Regions from separate parts of the Shewanella sp. M-Br genome, predicted to be linked through region 1. Evidence: predicted binding sites of a transcription regulator. Region 1 holds the regulator's gene; the other holds the start of a gene.
What was found. The regulator sigma-54, encoded in region 1, starts transcription at its own class of promoters, with help from an activator protein. The targets are predictions, from matches to a motif close to GTTGGCACGNNNNTNGNNT.

Region 1 (8,073 bases):
CTCTTTACCGATAAGCCAGCGGGCGTTGCTTTGGCCGATATGGCCTAAAGCAATACCACGGATCACGAGCGCTAAGGTCTGATTACCGGCAACACCGCCCATGCTAGGGACAATCGTCATTAGGATGGCGATAGTGGCAAATTGCTCAATAGTGCCTTCAAACATATTGCTGACCGACGAGGCAAGCAGGGCGGCGAATAAGTTTATAGTGAGCCAGAGCGAGCGACGTAGGGTACTTTTTAGCACAGGACCAAAAGTATCTTCATCTCCGTCCATCCCCGCCATACCCATCATGGAATGTTCAGCATCTTCGCGGATAACATCGACTACGTCATCGATTGTGATACGCCCGAGCAGCTTACCATCACAGTCGACGACAGGTGCCGATACCCAGTCATTGCGTTCGAATTTCTGCGCGACTTCGCTGTCGGACATGCTCACCGGAATACTTTGAATATTGGGATCCATGATATTGCGAATTGTGGTGCTTGGCGCGCAAGTCAGCAGATCTGCCAGCCTAACACCGCCAAGGACTTTGTCCTGTTTGTCGACCACATATAAGGTATCTGTGGTGTCGGGTAGGTTGCCCCTTTGCCGAAGATAGCGCAGCACCACATCGATATTCACATCGGGTCTTAAGGTGACTGTATCCGTATTCATCAAGCTGCCGGCGGTCTCATCTGGATAAGATAGGGCTTGTTCTACCCTCAGGCGATTTTGCTCCGTCATCGACTGCAATACTTGTTTGTAAACGGCGTCGGGAAGACTTCGCAGAATATAGGCGAGATCGTCGGTGTCCATGCTTGCTGTCGCTTTCGCGACTCGCTCAGGGCTCATGCTGCGGATCAGTGGGTCTTTGAGTTCTTCACTCAACTCATCGAGTATGTCGCCTATTTGTTCCTGATCGATGAGCTGCCACAATACTTGTCTGGCACTTGGCGGTGATGATTCTAAGATCAGCGCGATATCTGAGGCGGCCATTTTTTGCAGCATATTACGCACATGCACGAACATGCCGCTGCTAAGCGCTTGGTTTAACTGGTCAAGACTATGTCCGGTGTGATCGTTTTCTGCATTATCTACGGGCATTTGTCCTCCATTGTGCGGCAAATTGGTTTGAGATCTTAGTGTTGGGCTAGGATTTTGCGGTGACTAAGCGTCAGTCGATGACATAGATTAAGACGGCTAAGGTAAGGTTAAGGCCAGCGCAATGACCGCTAGTGTAATCGCCTGTGGCTTGTATCGTCGAGCGACAAATGTTTTGCCATGTGTGAATGGCAAGTTTTTAAAACTAGACATGAAGTGAAACTAACGATGAAGTGCTTAGTGTGAAGTGAAACTAACAGGCTTCGTCAAACTTAGCGTCGATTAAGGCACAAATGGCATCGAGAGCCGGCTCTGCATCTGGGCCTTCGGCGATAAGCTTGATGGTTTTACCCATGCCAGTTTCAAGCATCAGCAAGCCAAGCACACTGGCGGCCGATGCTTGTTTATCGCCTTGGATTAAGGTGATGGTCGCATCAAACTCGGAAGCCAGTACCACCAACTTAGTGGCGGCACGGGCATGTAAACCGAGCTTATTACAGATGGTTATCTGACGTTCAAGCTTTGGCATTGTTGAGCTCTCGATGACGGGCATAAACTTTATGTTTACCGTTACTAAAGCGTTTTGCCAATTGCTCTGCGACGTAAACTGATCTGTGCTGTCCACCTGTGCAGCCAATGGCCACAGTTAAATAACTGCGATTGTTACGCTCGAGGTGCGGCAGCCAAGTCTCCAGTAAATTTTCTATTTGCCAGATGAACTTATTGACCAGTGGTTGGCGATTTAAGAACTCAGCCACGGGTTCATCTAAGCCAGTCAATGGCCGCAGCGCCAACTCCCAGTGGGGATTGGGCAGAAAGCGTACATCGAACATAAAGTCGGCTTCGGTGGGCATTCCGTGCTTAAAGCCAAAGGACTCGAAGTTGATCACGAGTTCTTTATCGACACTACCAAGGAGAATTTGTCTGACTTGGTCGCTTAAATCATAGATATTCAAATTCGACGTATCTATGTAGTGATCGACCAGTTTTGACATAGGCTCGAGCAGTTTCCCCTCCAGCTTTATCGCTTCTTGCAAAGAGACTCGGCTCTTCGACAAAGGATGCAAACGGCGGGTTTCGCTGTAACGCTTGAGCAGAATTTTATCGCTGGAGTTAAGGAAGAAGCTCGTTAACTCAGTATCTGGAGGTAGGCTAGCGAGTTGTTTCACTAAGACCTTATCCTGCTCAGGCATGTTACGCACGTCGACACTGATGGCGACGAGATCGTTACTGCCTTTGAGTTGCTCAAGCAAACTGCCAATCAATGGCAAGGGAAGGTTATCGACACAATAATAGCCGAGATCTTCGAGTACCCTAAGGGCGACAGATTTGCCTGAGCCTGAGCGGCCCGACACTATGACCAGTTTCATCCAGTGATTACCTGATAGAGTTCCGTTTCATCATGCGTCTTGCGTAATTGCTTTAATATTTGCTTGTCGCTCAGCTTTTCGGCCATGCAAGACAAGGTACTTAAGTGCTGCTGACATTGGTCTGCAGGCACCAGTAGTGCAAATAAAATATCAACAGGTTGCTTATCGATAGCATCAAATGCTATCGGCTCTTCACACTTAATTAGTATGGCAATGGGCTGATCTATATCGGCTAGTCGACCATGTGGAATGGCGATGCCGTTACCTATACCTGTGCTCCCCATCTTTTCGCGCGCCACTAGGCTTTCGAATATCTCTTGAGATGAGAGGGTCGGGTACTGGGCAGCGACTAAGTCGCTGATGAGTTCCAGTACCTTTTTCTTGCTGCCCGGAGTGGCGCAGGTAGTGCACTCCGGCCGCAGTATGGTACAAAGTTCCATTATTAGTGTTTTGTTAACTTCTCTTTGTGTTTAATAACCTGACGGTCAAGCTTGTCAATCAGGGCGTCTATAGCGGCATACATGTCAGCATGCTCTGAAGTTGCAAAAACTTCACCACCTATGAGGTTTATTCTCGCTTCAGCAATCTGTTGCATTTTCTCAACATTGAGCACAACGTGCACATTATTGATCTGTTCGAAATGGCGTTCAAGTTTTGAAAACTTTTCTTCTACATATGCACGTAACGATTCGGTAATTTCGACATGGTGTCCACTTAGGTTTATTTGCATAGAAACGTCCTCCGATATCCACTGTAGGTTATAAACTTTTACGCTGATTAGAAGGTGGAATAAGCATAGCCTCTCGGTACTTCGCAATGGTTCTGCGGGCTACGTTGATCCCTTGTTCTGCCAGAAGTTGTGCCATCTTACTATCGCTTAATGGTTTTTTCTGGTTTTCCGCTGCCACCAGTTTCTTTATAAAGGCTCTGATTGCTGTGGATGAGCACTCACCACCATCGTCAGTCCCGACGTGGCTAGAGAAGAAGTATTTTAGTTCAAAAAGTCCCTTAGGGGTATGCATGTATTTTTGAGTTGTGACCCGTGAGATGGTGGACTCATGCATTTCTACCGCTTCAGCAATATCGTTAAGCACCATAGGCTTCATGGCTTCTTCACCATACTCAAAGAAACCTTGCTGATATTGCACTATGCAATTAGCAACTTTAAGCAAAGTGTCGTTACGGCTTTCTAGACTCTTAATAAACCATTTAGCCTCTTGCAGATGGCCGCGAATAAATTGGCTATCGGCTTGGTTTTTTGTGCTGCGTGCCATAGAAGCATAATGTTGATTTACATTGATTTTGGGCATGCAGTCAGGATTAAGCTCAACGACCCAGCGGCCATTTTTCTTCGACACAGACACATCTGGGATAACGTATTCGTCATTATTGGGCGTGATCAACAAACCTGGGCGAGGATTGAGGGTTTGGATGAGTGCTATACCATCCCTTAATTCATCTTCTTTTAATTTAGTCTTACGCATCAACAACCTAAAATCACGGGCGGCGATCAGATCTAAATGATCTTTGATCAGCATACGGGCGTTTTCTAGGTTGGGAGTATCAGCGGCGAAATGCGACAGTTGGATCAGCAGGCATTCACTTAAATCGCGGGCGGCAACGCCTATGGGATCAAAATGCTGAATGCGCTTGAGTACGGCTTCGACTTCGTCAAGCTCAACTTCAGGATTGCCCATGGCTTCGAGAATTTCTTCAGTGCTTTGGGTGAGATAGCCCTGATCGTCGATTGCATCAATAATGGCGGTGGCAATGGCTAAATCGGTTTCAGAAAACGGCGTGAGGTTTTTTTGCCATTCTAAGTGTTCGTACAAACCTTCACTGGTCTCGCCTTGGAAGGGCATATCGTCTTCACGACTGCCGCCGGGGCCTGAGTTTGGGGAGGCGGTAAACACTTCATCCCATGTGGTGTCCATGGGGAGCTCATCGGGCATGGATTCTTTGGTTAGCGACTCTGCCGTGTCTATGGTGGAGCTGTCTTTTTCTGGTGGCAGAGTGCTAGATTCACTGAAATCCGTATCGGATAGCGTTTGGTTTACAGGGGTTTTAGTGGCGTCGAATTGATCCTCTTCCAGCTCGAGAAGGGGATTAGAATCTAATGCTTGCTGGATCTCTTGCTGCAGTTCTAATGACGACAGTTGCAACAGACGTATGGCCTGTTGTAATTGTGGCGTCATGGTTAACTGTTGACCCAGTTTGAGCTGGAGTGACGCTTTCATGTTACCGCTGATCCCTACGTTATTATTGTTGGATGAGGTCGCTTATTATTATCTTGAGTGAAGCCCAATGGCGGTATAAATTGCCTCCATTGGCTTCGCTCGATTAACTATAGCCTGAATTGTTCACCTAAGTACACAGCCCTAACTTGCTGATTGTCTAAGATCTCTGCTGGAGTTCCTTCGGCAATCAGGTTTCCGTGACTCACAATATAAGCATGTTCACATACATCTAATGTCTCGCGGACATTATGGTCTGTGATCAGTACGCCAAGGCCGCGACTTTTGAGTTGTTCGATAATCTTCTTGATGTCGATAACTGAAATAGGATCGACGCCGGCAAACGGTTCATCGAGCAAAATGAACTTAGGATTAGCGGCTAAAGCCCGCGCAATTTCGACGCGACGACGTTCGCCACCCGACAATGACATGCCTTGGCTGTCACGGATGTGGGTGATATGAAACTCTTCGAGCAGATGTTCTAGTTCTTCTTCTCGTTCTTCGTTTTTAAGTTCTTTACGAGTTTGCAGTACGGCCATGATGTTGTCATGAACAGTTAGCTTACGAAAGATACTGGCTTCCTGCGGTAAGTAACCTATGCCTTTGCGGGCACGCAGATGCATAGGATCTGCGGTTAAATCATCATCGTCGATAAAGATATGTCCCTTATCGCTCTTCACTAGCCCGACAACCATGTAAAAGGTCGTGGTTTTACCTGCACCGTTTGGACCGAGTAGGCCAACGACTTGACCGGTTTTTACCGTCAGACTGACGTCTTTAACCACTTGGCGACTCTTGTAACTTTTCGCCAGATTTTGTGCTCTTAAGGTGATTTGGGTCATTTAGAGTCCTGCTTTTTCACAGGTTTATCCGCTGGAGCATCTGATTTAGCATCATCTTGATAGTTTTCTGGCTGAATAATAGTGATCACGCGATCGTCACCACTGCCAGTACTCTCGGCCATCAATTTCTGTTGAATCATGTTATAGCGGATTAAATTGCCTGTAACTTGGCTACCCGCTTGATCTAATGACGCCATACCTTTCAGTGTTAAGGTGCGGCTTGCCATATCGTAACGAATTTCTTTCGCGCTGGCCGATGCAGGACGGCCATCGTCTAATATCTGGCTATACGTAGCAGGGTTGCCTGTGGCGACTAAAGTTTTGCTATTTTCACCTTCAGCGGAAAATGCACGCAGTTCATTTGCTTGGATTTTTATTGAGCCTTGGGTAACTTCAACCGGACCAAAGAAGATGATCTGGTTGTTTTTGATATCCGCAGTTTGGCTCACAGCTTTAATTTTGACTTCTTGCTTTAAGTCGCCCACTTTCGCGAAAGCACTCATGCTCATAATTAGCATTAGGCTGGCAAGTAATACGTTATTTTGCTTCATATGTTCCTACTACCTGACTGGTCAATTGCACTTCTTGCGCGTTGAGGTCGGCATAAAGGCCTTGGCCTTGAATATTAAAATCTTTCCCTGTGACGTAAATGGTGCGGTCAGAGGTCATTATCATCGTATTGAGATCGAGTTCCAGATAACTGGTGGACAAGGTCTGGATCGGTTCTTCTGGGCTAATGGCATCAATAATAACATTGTTTTCTAATACAACCTTGCCCGTTTCCTTGTTTAGCTTGCCCTGATCTGCTCTGAGTTGCCATTGTGCTTTACCTTGGTCTGGATAAACAAGATAAACAGGTTGAGTAAAGTAAGTTTGATTCGTTGAATCATAATGTTCCATGTGTTTCGCCGTCACACGGCTATTGACTAGCCCTTGTTCATTGAACTCAACACTGCGCAGATCTTCAACGATGAAATCTGGGGTATTTTGATCTTTTACTCTGTTATCGGTATCACCGCTGTGTTTGTTCTGGACCTGCCAGTAAAGCGCTAGTGCAGTTCCAAAAAAAGCGATAATCGCGAGTGTCACACGACTCATATACTCATTCCATGGGCCGAAGTGAATTTATTTTGACTTAGGAGTAACAGATCTGTGAGTTCACGCAGTGCACCGTGGCCACCATTGAGCGTAGTCACAAAATGGGCGTATTGGCGTACATAGGGGTGGCCGTCAGCAACACTGACCGCTAAACCGACGACATTCATCACTGGCAGATCGACAATATCATCACCGATATAAGCCACTTCTTCTGGGGTAACACCATAGAGTGCGAGCAATGCTTCATAGGGCTCGAACTTATTGTCTACGCCTTGGTAGATATGGGTAACCCCAAGCGCCGTCATACGGTTTTCAACGATTTTGGATTGACGTCCAGTGATAACCGCAAGATTAAAACCGCTGGTGAGTATCGAGCGCACGCCATAGCCATCGCGAGTGTGGAAGGCTTTTAGCTCTTCGCCGCTATTGCTTAGGTAAATACGACCGTCGGAAAACACCCCGTCGACGTCACAGATCAACAGTTTAATCTTTTGCGCGCGTTGCCACACATCATCACTGATTGGGCCGTAAAATCCTTGCTGTGGCATTAAATGACTCCTGCTTTAACCATGTCTAGCATGTTAAGAGCGCCGATTGGATGGCGGTCTTTATCGATAACAATTAATCCGTTGATGTTTTTTGAGTCCATCACTTGCAGCGCTTGAGCGGCCAACACACCGTCTGTGATGGTCACGCAGTTACGGGTCATCACATCGGCGATGGGTGTAGTGCGTAGATTTACTTCGGCATCGATAACGCGGCGTAAATCACCATCGGTGAAGATACCAACCAGCTTGCGCTGATCATCGATAATCGCCGTCATGCCTAAGCCTTTTTTGGAGATTTCGTACAGGGCTTCTGTGATGCAAATATCGTGGTTAACGAGCGGTAAGTCATCACCGCTATGCATGACATCGCAGACTTTTAACAATAACTTACGCCCTAAAGCGCCGCCAGGATGGGACATAGCAAAGTCATCACGGGTAAAGCCTTTCGCTTGTAGTAGCGCAATGGCAATCGCATCGCCCATCACTAAGGTCGCGGTAGTGCTTGACGTTGGGGCGAGTCCCAGTGGGCAAGCCTCTTCTGGAACTTCAATACATAAATGCACTTTAGCTAAGCGCGCCATGTTCGATTCGGGTTTGCCTGTTACCGCAATAACGGGTACGCCCATACGTTGGATGACGGGCATTAAGGTGAGGATTTCGCTCGACTCACCAGAATTAGAAATCGCTAAAATCACATCGTTATCGGCTAATACACCGAGATCACCGTGGCTGGCTTCACCCGGATGCACAAAAAATGCGGGCGTTCCTGTGCTGGCGAGGGTGGCAGAAATCTTATTGCCGATATGGCCCGATTTGCCCATTCCCATGACAATCACTTTGCCTGTGCAGTTAAGGATCAACTCGCAAGCTTCTGCAAATTCAGCCGAATCAACAT
Region 2 (8,073 bases), on a different contig from region 1:
AATATTCAACTCAAATCGCAGGGCAGAGGCTGTTGTTTTTACTTTACTTGGCCTAAGCAAATAGTGAAAAAGGAGCTTCTATGAGAGCAGCAGATCAATATCAACAGGTCACCATTTTATTAGTTGATGACGATGATGTGGATTACATGGCCGTGCAGCGGGCGATGAGGCAACTTAGGTTACTCAATCCCTTAGTACGAGCGCGGGATGGCATTGAGGCACTAGCGATTCTCACCAGCTTAGACACGATTAAAGGCCCGTATCTTATTTTGCTCGACCTTAATATGCCAAGAATGAATGGCTTTGAGTTTCTTGAGCGGATACGTTCAGATCCTTCACTTTCATCATCTGTCGTTTTTATGCTCACGACGTCGAGTACCGATGAAGATAGAATGAAAGCCTATAGCCATCATGTGGCTGGCTACATGGTTAAAACTGACATAAAGGACGGTTTTAACAATATTTTTAATATGCTTGAAGGTTACTGGCGAATAGTCGAGCTCCCATCCGCATAAGGTGAGTATATGGATTTACTACTGATCGATGATGATGAAGTCGATAGAACTGCGATCATCCGAGCACTTAGGCAGTCAAAGTTGACGTTTAATGTGATCGAAGCCAATTGTGCATTTGATGGTTTGAATCTTGCCTTAGAACGTCATTTCGACGGCATTCTATTGGATTATTTATTGCCCGATGCCAATGGGTTAGAAGTGTTGATTAAGCTCAATGCCATGACGCAAGATCAGACTGTGGTCGTGATGCTGAGTCGCTATGAAGATGAGAAATTGGCCCAGCGCTGTATTGAATTAGGTGCGCAGGATTTTCTGCTCAAGGATGAGGTTAATTCGCGGATACTAACCCGTGCGATTCGCTATGCAAAACAAAGATCTTCAATGGCATTGGCGTTACGTAATAGCCATCAAAAACTCAAAGAGCTGGCCGAGCACGACTCGCTCACTAAGTTGGTTAATCGTTATGGCTTTGAACTGTGTCTGAATCGAGCGATCGCAAGGGCGAAACGTTGCCACGATTATTTAGCCGTTATCTTACTCGATCTCGATGATTTTAAAGCGATCAATGACACTTTAGGCCACCAAACTGGTGATGTGCTGTTAGTTCAAGTGGCGGCTCGATTAAGTGAAGTACTACGAGATGGCGATATTATTGCCCGCTTAGGCGGGGACGAATTTGTCGTGCTAGTCACTGATAATGATTATAAATATTTCCCTATGATTGTGGCTAATCGATTGCTCAAAGTGTTTGAGGACGTATTTTGTCTCGGTGATAACGATGTGCTTATTGGTGCCAGTATCGGTGTGGCTTTTTATAATGAAGCGGCTTCGAATAGTTCTGAGCTGATGAAATGTGCCGATATTGCTATGTATCGCGCTAAAAAAATGGGCCGAAACCAGATTCAGTTCTACTCAGAAGCTTTAGATAAAGAGGTGCGTTACCGTAATCATATCGAGTCGAGTTTGCGTATTGCCTTAAAAAGAAATGAATTTAAGGTTCATTATCAAGCGCAAGTGAATGCGAAAACCCATCAGTTGGTGGGGATGGAAGCCCTTATCCGATGGCAGCATCCTGTAGATGGCATTATCGCCCCAGATCAATTTTTACCCATAGCCGAAGAAATTGGATTAATGGAGGACATTGATGATTGGGTGCTTGAACAAGCTTGTACTCAGGCACAGGTGTGGCTAACCCAATTACAGCCGACAGGGAGAGAATTCACCATTGCCGTTAACCTGTCTGCATCGCAAATTGGAAATGAGAACCTGTTTGATAAAATCGCGAGTACGCTGACTAAGACAGGACTTCCTGCTGTAGCATTAGAGCTTGAAATTACTGAAAATTGCCTTATTGAAGATCCCCATGAACATGCCAAAATGCTTGATAGAATCGCCGAGTTAGGGGTGCGTTTTGCCCTCGATGATTTTGGGACGGGTTTTTCGTCCTTAGAACATATCAAATTATTTCCCATTAGCGTGCTGAAAATCGATAAAAGCTTTGTCGCTTCCTATGATAAGGATGATAAAGACACTCGTTTGCTCGCTGCATTACTTAACTTCGCCCATGGGTTTAATGTCATATCAGTAGCTGAGGGCGTTGAAACAATTGAGCAGGCTGAGTTTTGCACTTCTCGCCATTGTACTGTATTACAAGGTTATTTGTTTTCTCGTCCCTTAGATGCAACGGAGTTTGAGGCTAAGTATATTCTGCCGCTGTTAACTTAAACCGAGTTCCGAGTGTGATAGGTCTTGAAGTATTTCATTAGCATAATGATTTCGTCTGGTGAGGATTATTTTCTTGCTTTACACTGAGCAATAGACAAATATCAGCCCCTTTTTCTGTCGCTGTGCTTTTGGTGCCGCAGAACGGTTTATTCACTCATGCTTAAGTTGGTCACTCAGCAATGAAAATAGGTATTTTATCCCAATTCCCCCAGTTGTATTCAACACAACGCTTAGTCGCGGCTTGCCAAAGTCGTGGACATGAAGCGGTCGTGATCAATACGCTGAATTGCTACATGAATATTAATTCTATTAAACCTAGCATTCATTATGAAGGTACTGAATTAGTTGGGTTTGATGCCATCATTCCGCGTATTCATGCTAGCGTGACTTTTTATGGTTGTGCCGTTGTACGTCAGTTTGAAATGATGGGCGTATATGCCGCGAATGATTCAATCTCCATTGCGCGTTCGCGGGACAAATTGCGGGCACTGCAACTACTTTCCCGCAAAGGGATTGGCATGCCAGTGACGGGTTTTGCCAATAAGCCAAATGATATCCCAGATCTCATCAATATGGTGGGCGGCGCTCCGTTAGTCATTAAATTACTCGAAGGCACTCAAGGGATTGGTGTCGTACTCGCTGAAACTAAAACGGCTGCTGAGAGCGTGATTGAAGCATTCTTGGGGCTCAAAGCGAATATCTTAGTACAGGAATACATTAAAGAATCCAATGGTAGTGATATTCGTTGTTTTGTTGTCGGTGACAAGGTTGTTGCTTCGATGAAGCGTCAAGGTCCCGAGGGCGATTTCCGCTCAAATCTGCATTTAGGTGGTTGTGGTGAGGTGGTAAAAATCACCTCTGTTGAGCGTAAAATGGCTATTGCCGCTGTGAAGGCGATGGGATTGGTTGTCGCGGGAGTAGATATTTTACGTTCTAACCGTGGTCCACTGATCCTTGAGGTTAATTCGGCGCCTGGCATTGAAGGGATTGAGCAAACAACAGGGATTTCAGTGACTGAGCCCATTGTTGAGTATATCGAGAAAATGGTTGCGGCCCGTAAAACAAACCGGTCAATTATTGCCTAGTAGGTGATTGTGATAAAACGACGCCACTTTTTAAGGTGGCGTTTTGTTATGCTTAGAGCCTATAGATCAAAACTGTAGGAATATCCGAGTACTAGTTTGGCATCATCATCGGTGAGATCGGTATCTGAGACCATAAATGACACTGTGCCTATGCTGGTATCTGCACTGAGAGTCACGTTATAGTCGGCATAATTCTCTTCGCCAAACCAAGATTGGACGACATCACCGTTTGAGTAACCATAGTGCACTGATAAACTCAGCTTTTCAGTGAGAGGAACGGATACCGTCGCGGCAAGATAACTGAGATCTTTATTATCTAAAGGATCGGCGGCCAGATCGTCACCGGCATTGATGACTTGGGAGTAAGCCAGTTCGAGCCATTTCCACGTGACAGCAGCATGGAGCTCACCAAAATCAATACTGCCCGGTGCGTCTGGATAAGCGTAGTAGAGATAGCCAAAGTCGTAGCTGATGTCTTCAGTAATACTGCCGCCATAACCCGCATATAGATCAAGCTCGTAGCTAGTATCATCACCAAAATCCACATTCGATGCCCAAGTTCCCGCATAAAATCCAGAATCGTGGCTGTAGTCAAGGCCACCTTGGATTGCGACCGCATCTTTAGTTTGGGTCGCACCGCGCCATAGATAATTAGAGGTACCGCCAATGTTGCCTGATACGGCTGCAAAGGCGTTGCCTGCCAGTAACATTCCCGTCGATAAGGCCAAAACGCTGTACAGTGATTTCTTCATGCTCATCCCCTCGATTGACTTATTTATCGATTCACCATTGGCACACTCAAAGTCAGCTGTGGTCATTAGTGCATCTTGGTTTTTTTCTAAGGAAGGATTTGCTAATCACATGCCACTATTACAATGCTATGTAAAACAAGGTATTAGGACTCGCAATGTTAATGAAATGTTTTTGTTTGCCAGTTTGTGGGGCAGAGGCGCACTTTTGTTGTGCAAAAAACATTCAGTGCTTCACTGGGATTGGGCAAAAAAAAACGCCTCACAATGGAGGCGTTGTATTGAATTTTATAACTTAGTTTACGCTGTCACGTAGGGTTTTACCCGCTTTAAACTTAGGCACTGTCGCTTCAGCAATTTGAATTTCTTTACCCGTTTGTGGGTTACGGCCAGTGCGAGCGGCACGAGTCGCTGTTTCAAAAGAACCGAAACCTACGATGGAGATTTTGCCACCATTTTTCATTGATTCGGTAATAGCTGCTTCAAAAGACTTCAATGCGCGTGCTGCTTCTACTTTCGTAAGATCGGCATTTTCTGCAATTTTGGCGATTAGTTCAGTTTTGTTCATTTTTATTGTCTCTTCTTTCCGTAGATTTATTTGAAATAAGCGTGCCTAACATGCCATAAGGTTTAGCACTTGGAAAGCCTTTTGCGTCTAGCGTGCAGCAGGATGTTCAGTAAAGTGCAGAATATTTACTCAGTTCGTGACTTAAGTTTTATTCTGGTTTTATTCTTCTAACAGTTGATAGAGTAATTTTTTAACAAGTTTGGGTTCAAAGGGTTTGTCACATAAGGCATTTACACCCGCTTGGGACACATTGCTGAGGTGGGTATCGTTGGCTTCGGAAGACACCATCAAGATGGGAATGTGCGATTGTTGGCTTTCATTGCGGATAAATTGTGTCAAAGCTAGCCCATCTACACTCGGCATATTGTAATCCGTGATCACTAAGTCGAACATATTGTGTTTCATTAACGCTATGGCTTGCGCGCCATCCTCGGCCTCGGTAATCAGCTTCATCCCTAAGTTACCAATCGTACGTTTAATGACGTTTCTTGCCATACGGCTATCATCGACCACTAATACGCGCACATCTTGTACATCGAAATTACTCAGGTCGAGTTCATCGTGGCTGAGTAAATCAATCGTGGCATTCAATGCTGTACCTAAATGGTCGGCACTGAAGGGTTTAGGTAGAATCGCTACTACACCCGATTGGCGGAATATTTCAAGTTGCTCACGGCGGCACTCACTCGAGACCAGCATAAATTGGATATCTTTGCAGTCAGCGTTGGCCCTTAAGTAGCCCAAGAGATCGATGGCAGTGCCATCATCGAAATGCATGGCGCTCGCAATAAGGTCAGGTTTATGGCGAGCAATAATATCTTTAGCCGCTTCTATGTTTTCTGCGGTTTGAATGCTGAGAATGCCTTCTTGTTGTAAGCGCTGAATAATAATTCGACGCTGTGTCTCTGAAGGTTCTACCAAAAGAATGGAAAGTTCGCTGGGCGATAAATGGCTCATAGTCTACTTCAAGTTAAAAGTCGTAAGTATTTTACTGGGTCGCTAAGCTACGCTGTTGATAACAGCTTAGCAACAAAGTCCATTACTGAGTTTGGCGGGTCAAATAGTGTCTCGTGACCTTAGAAAATGCGATCCAATACTGCACGAGTAAAATAACAATAATGCTCACTGTGAGTGGCAACATAGGAATATTGTGACCAGAAACAACCACTTTTACATCCTCAGGGGTAATGCGATAGGCAATAATTGCTGTAATCCCCAGAGCCGAGAATCCTAAGGTTTGCATGCCAATATAAATTTTCAACACTAAGCTAGACCACGGCGCTCGTATGAGTATGCCAACGAGTACGGGGAGGACGCCTAGGGTGAATACATCAAGGGATTGAGTCATCACAGTACGCCAAAGTGCAGCAATGCTGAAGAGGCAATATAACGTGATCAGTAGTATAAGACGTTTAGGCATAGATTGAAGTGCACACCAGTAGCAAAGAAGATGAGCAAGTGTAGGAAATGCCCTAATCCGAGTCCAGTATAACCGTAATATCGTGTAGAATATGCCTTTTTGCTAGAGGCTCTAATAGGTGACGTTTATGACAGAAGTTGAGTTTTGGGGTTTAGTCACGCGAATGGAAGCGGCGCAATCACAGGAGTCTTTGACTCAAGCACTGAAGCAGAAACTTGCCGAATTGAGTAATGAAGAGTTAAAAGCTTTCGATAAAATCTTTGGTCAGCAGATGCGCCGTAGTTATCTGTGGTCTGTTTGGGGGGCGGCTTACATTATTACGGGTTGTGATTCTGAATATGCTTTTGCCGAGTTTAGGTGTTTTTTGATTTCACTCGGTAAAGAAATTTTCGAAGGTGTGGTTAATCAGCCTGACACCCTAGCACGTTTAGTCGCTTGGCCAGAGCGAGATGCCTATGCTTATCCCTTTGTGGATGAATACGATCTTATTGCAGGGCAATTATACGAAGATAGAACCGGTGAGGAACTGCCCTTTATGCCATCGGGCAAGGCGACGCCCGTAGGTAAAAAATTTAGCACTAAGCCCAAGGATTTAAAGCTGCAATACCCTGAACTGAGTGCCCGTTTTCCATTTTAGTCTTGGCAATACCTTACGAGCGCAAGCAAGCGTTGGTAGTGACATCGAAGGTCATGCCGTATTTAGGGCAGATGTCGCTCATAAACTCATGTTCTTGAACGGTTAATTGTTGACTAAAATCTTGCTTAAGCTGCTCTGTCATTTGATGCTCAGCCGCATTTTGCGCCTGAGCCAATTTACTCAAATGAACAGTAACAGCTTGTTGCTGGCTGATGGTCAATGGTGCAGCATGGCTTGAAAGGCTGATACTCGTTCCAATTGTCAGCAGTGCCAATAAAGCGAGTTTTCGTGAATATGGGTTGAATAGATAAGCCGTTTTTAGGTTCATAGGTAAGCTCCAAGTTAAAAATTACGTTTAACACGTTAGTTCTAAATCGTGCATCCTTAGACGGTAAAGAAAACGAGTTTTACTGTGAGGAGCTGAGTTTATTGTATAAATATTGAACCTATGCTGAATGGTTAGTTAGTGCTCATTCTTCATTTCTTCGCATTGAAATCCTTGCTTACGAGTATCGAACTGGCACATAGATCCACATTCCCAAGGCACATTGTCGTAGAAGGCAGATTGTTCGCGTGCAAAATCGCGGCAGGTATTATAGCTGTCAAAGTTATCAGTTTTTTTATACTTTCCTGAATCATAGCCATGGTTGTAGATAAAGGCTGACCAAGTTTTAGGGCCAGTATTTTTGTCACTCGGGGAGATAAACCAAATCGCACTTACGACGCAGGTAAACAGGATAAGAATGAACACAGGTACAACAGGGAATTTCATTTTTTATTAAGTGGGCAATGTAAACAATAGCGGAAGGATAACGCTTTTTTTGTCGTTATGCGCGTGAAATGTTCACAAATTGATAACTATGCACTTACTTGGTGCAATTCAGATACAAAAAGATACGTATCGGTTGTGATGGTTAAATAATATTTACTCAATTATACAAAAGCTTACGACACATTTTCTGTACTTATATCAGTTTTGCGTTAAGCTCTAGTTCAGGTTAGATTTTGTACTGTAGTTCTCAAGAAAGTTATCTAGGCCTTGGAGGCAAACATGAAAATTCAGTCCCTTTTACTCGCAGGTGTATTAAGTTGCAGTGCGGCTTGGGCGGCCGATGAAGCGCCTGTGGATCCCGTCACCGAAGATGGTGTGGTTAAAATTGTTTGGCAAAGTCCTAAAGATTATCGCGATATAAAATCATCAGGGGAGCTCCAATCCCGTTATGAGAAGCGCTTATTTGAGACCTTAACTGAAAACATCAATAAAGAAGCCGCGAAGATTTTAAAGCAAAATCAAAAGCTTGAAATGACCATTACCGATGTTGATCTTGCGGGTGATATGCGTCCAACATTTGGTGCGACCGCCAATGATTTACG

Region 2: a site for sigma-54 is predicted at 4,176-4,194, ahead of AAA952_RS14890 (TorF family putative porin). Genes of this name have one in related genera too.

The regions. Positions count from the first base shown of each region.
Region 1 covers NZ_BJBV01000010.1:52,665-60,737, forward strand. The annotation lists gene mgtE (magnesium transporter) at 1-1,089, opposite strand, end outside; gene AAA952_RS10155 (HPr family phosphocarrier protein) at 1,340-1,615, opposite strand; gene rapZ (RNase adapter RapZ) at 1,602-2,456, opposite strand; gene ptsN (PTS IIA-like nitrogen regulatory protein PtsN) at 2,453-2,896, opposite strand; gene hpf (ribosome hibernation promoting factor) at 2,899-3,186, opposite strand; gene AAA952_RS10175 (RNA polymerase factor sigma-54) at 3,215-4,693, opposite strand; gene lptB (LPS export ABC transporter ATP-binding protein) at 4,801-5,532, opposite strand; gene lptA (lipopolysaccharide transport periplasmic protein LptA) at 5,529-6,083, opposite strand; gene lptC (LPS export ABC transporter periplasmic protein LptC) at 6,070-6,630, opposite strand; gene kdsC (3-deoxy-manno-octulosonate-8-phosphatase KdsC) at 6,627-7,178, opposite strand; gene AAA952_RS10200 (KpsF/GutQ family sugar-phosphate isomerase) at 7,178-8,073, opposite strand, start outside.
Region 2 covers NZ_BJBV01000017.1:31,632-39,704, forward strand. The annotation lists gene AAA952_RS14870 (CHASE domain-containing sensor histidine kinase) at 1-84, shown strand, start outside; gene AAA952_RS14875 (response regulator) at 81-515, shown strand; gene AAA952_RS14880 (putative bifunctional diguanylate cyclase/phosphodiesterase) at 525-2,240, shown strand; gene rimK (30S ribosomal protein S6--L-glutamate ligase) at 2,420-3,325, shown strand; gene AAA952_RS14890 (TorF family putative porin) at 3,385-4,077, opposite strand; gene AAA952_RS14895 (HU family DNA-binding protein) at 4,370-4,642, opposite strand; gene AAA952_RS14900 (response regulator) at 4,802-5,599, opposite strand; gene AAA952_RS14905 (hypothetical protein) at 5,682-6,062, opposite strand; gene AAA952_RS14910 (DUF4240 domain-containing protein) at 6,190-6,699, shown strand; gene AAA952_RS14915 (hypothetical protein) at 6,713-7,027, opposite strand; gene AAA952_RS14920 (hypothetical protein) at 7,163-7,471, opposite strand; gene AAA952_RS14925 (DUF3016 domain-containing protein) at 7,751-8,073, shown strand, end outside.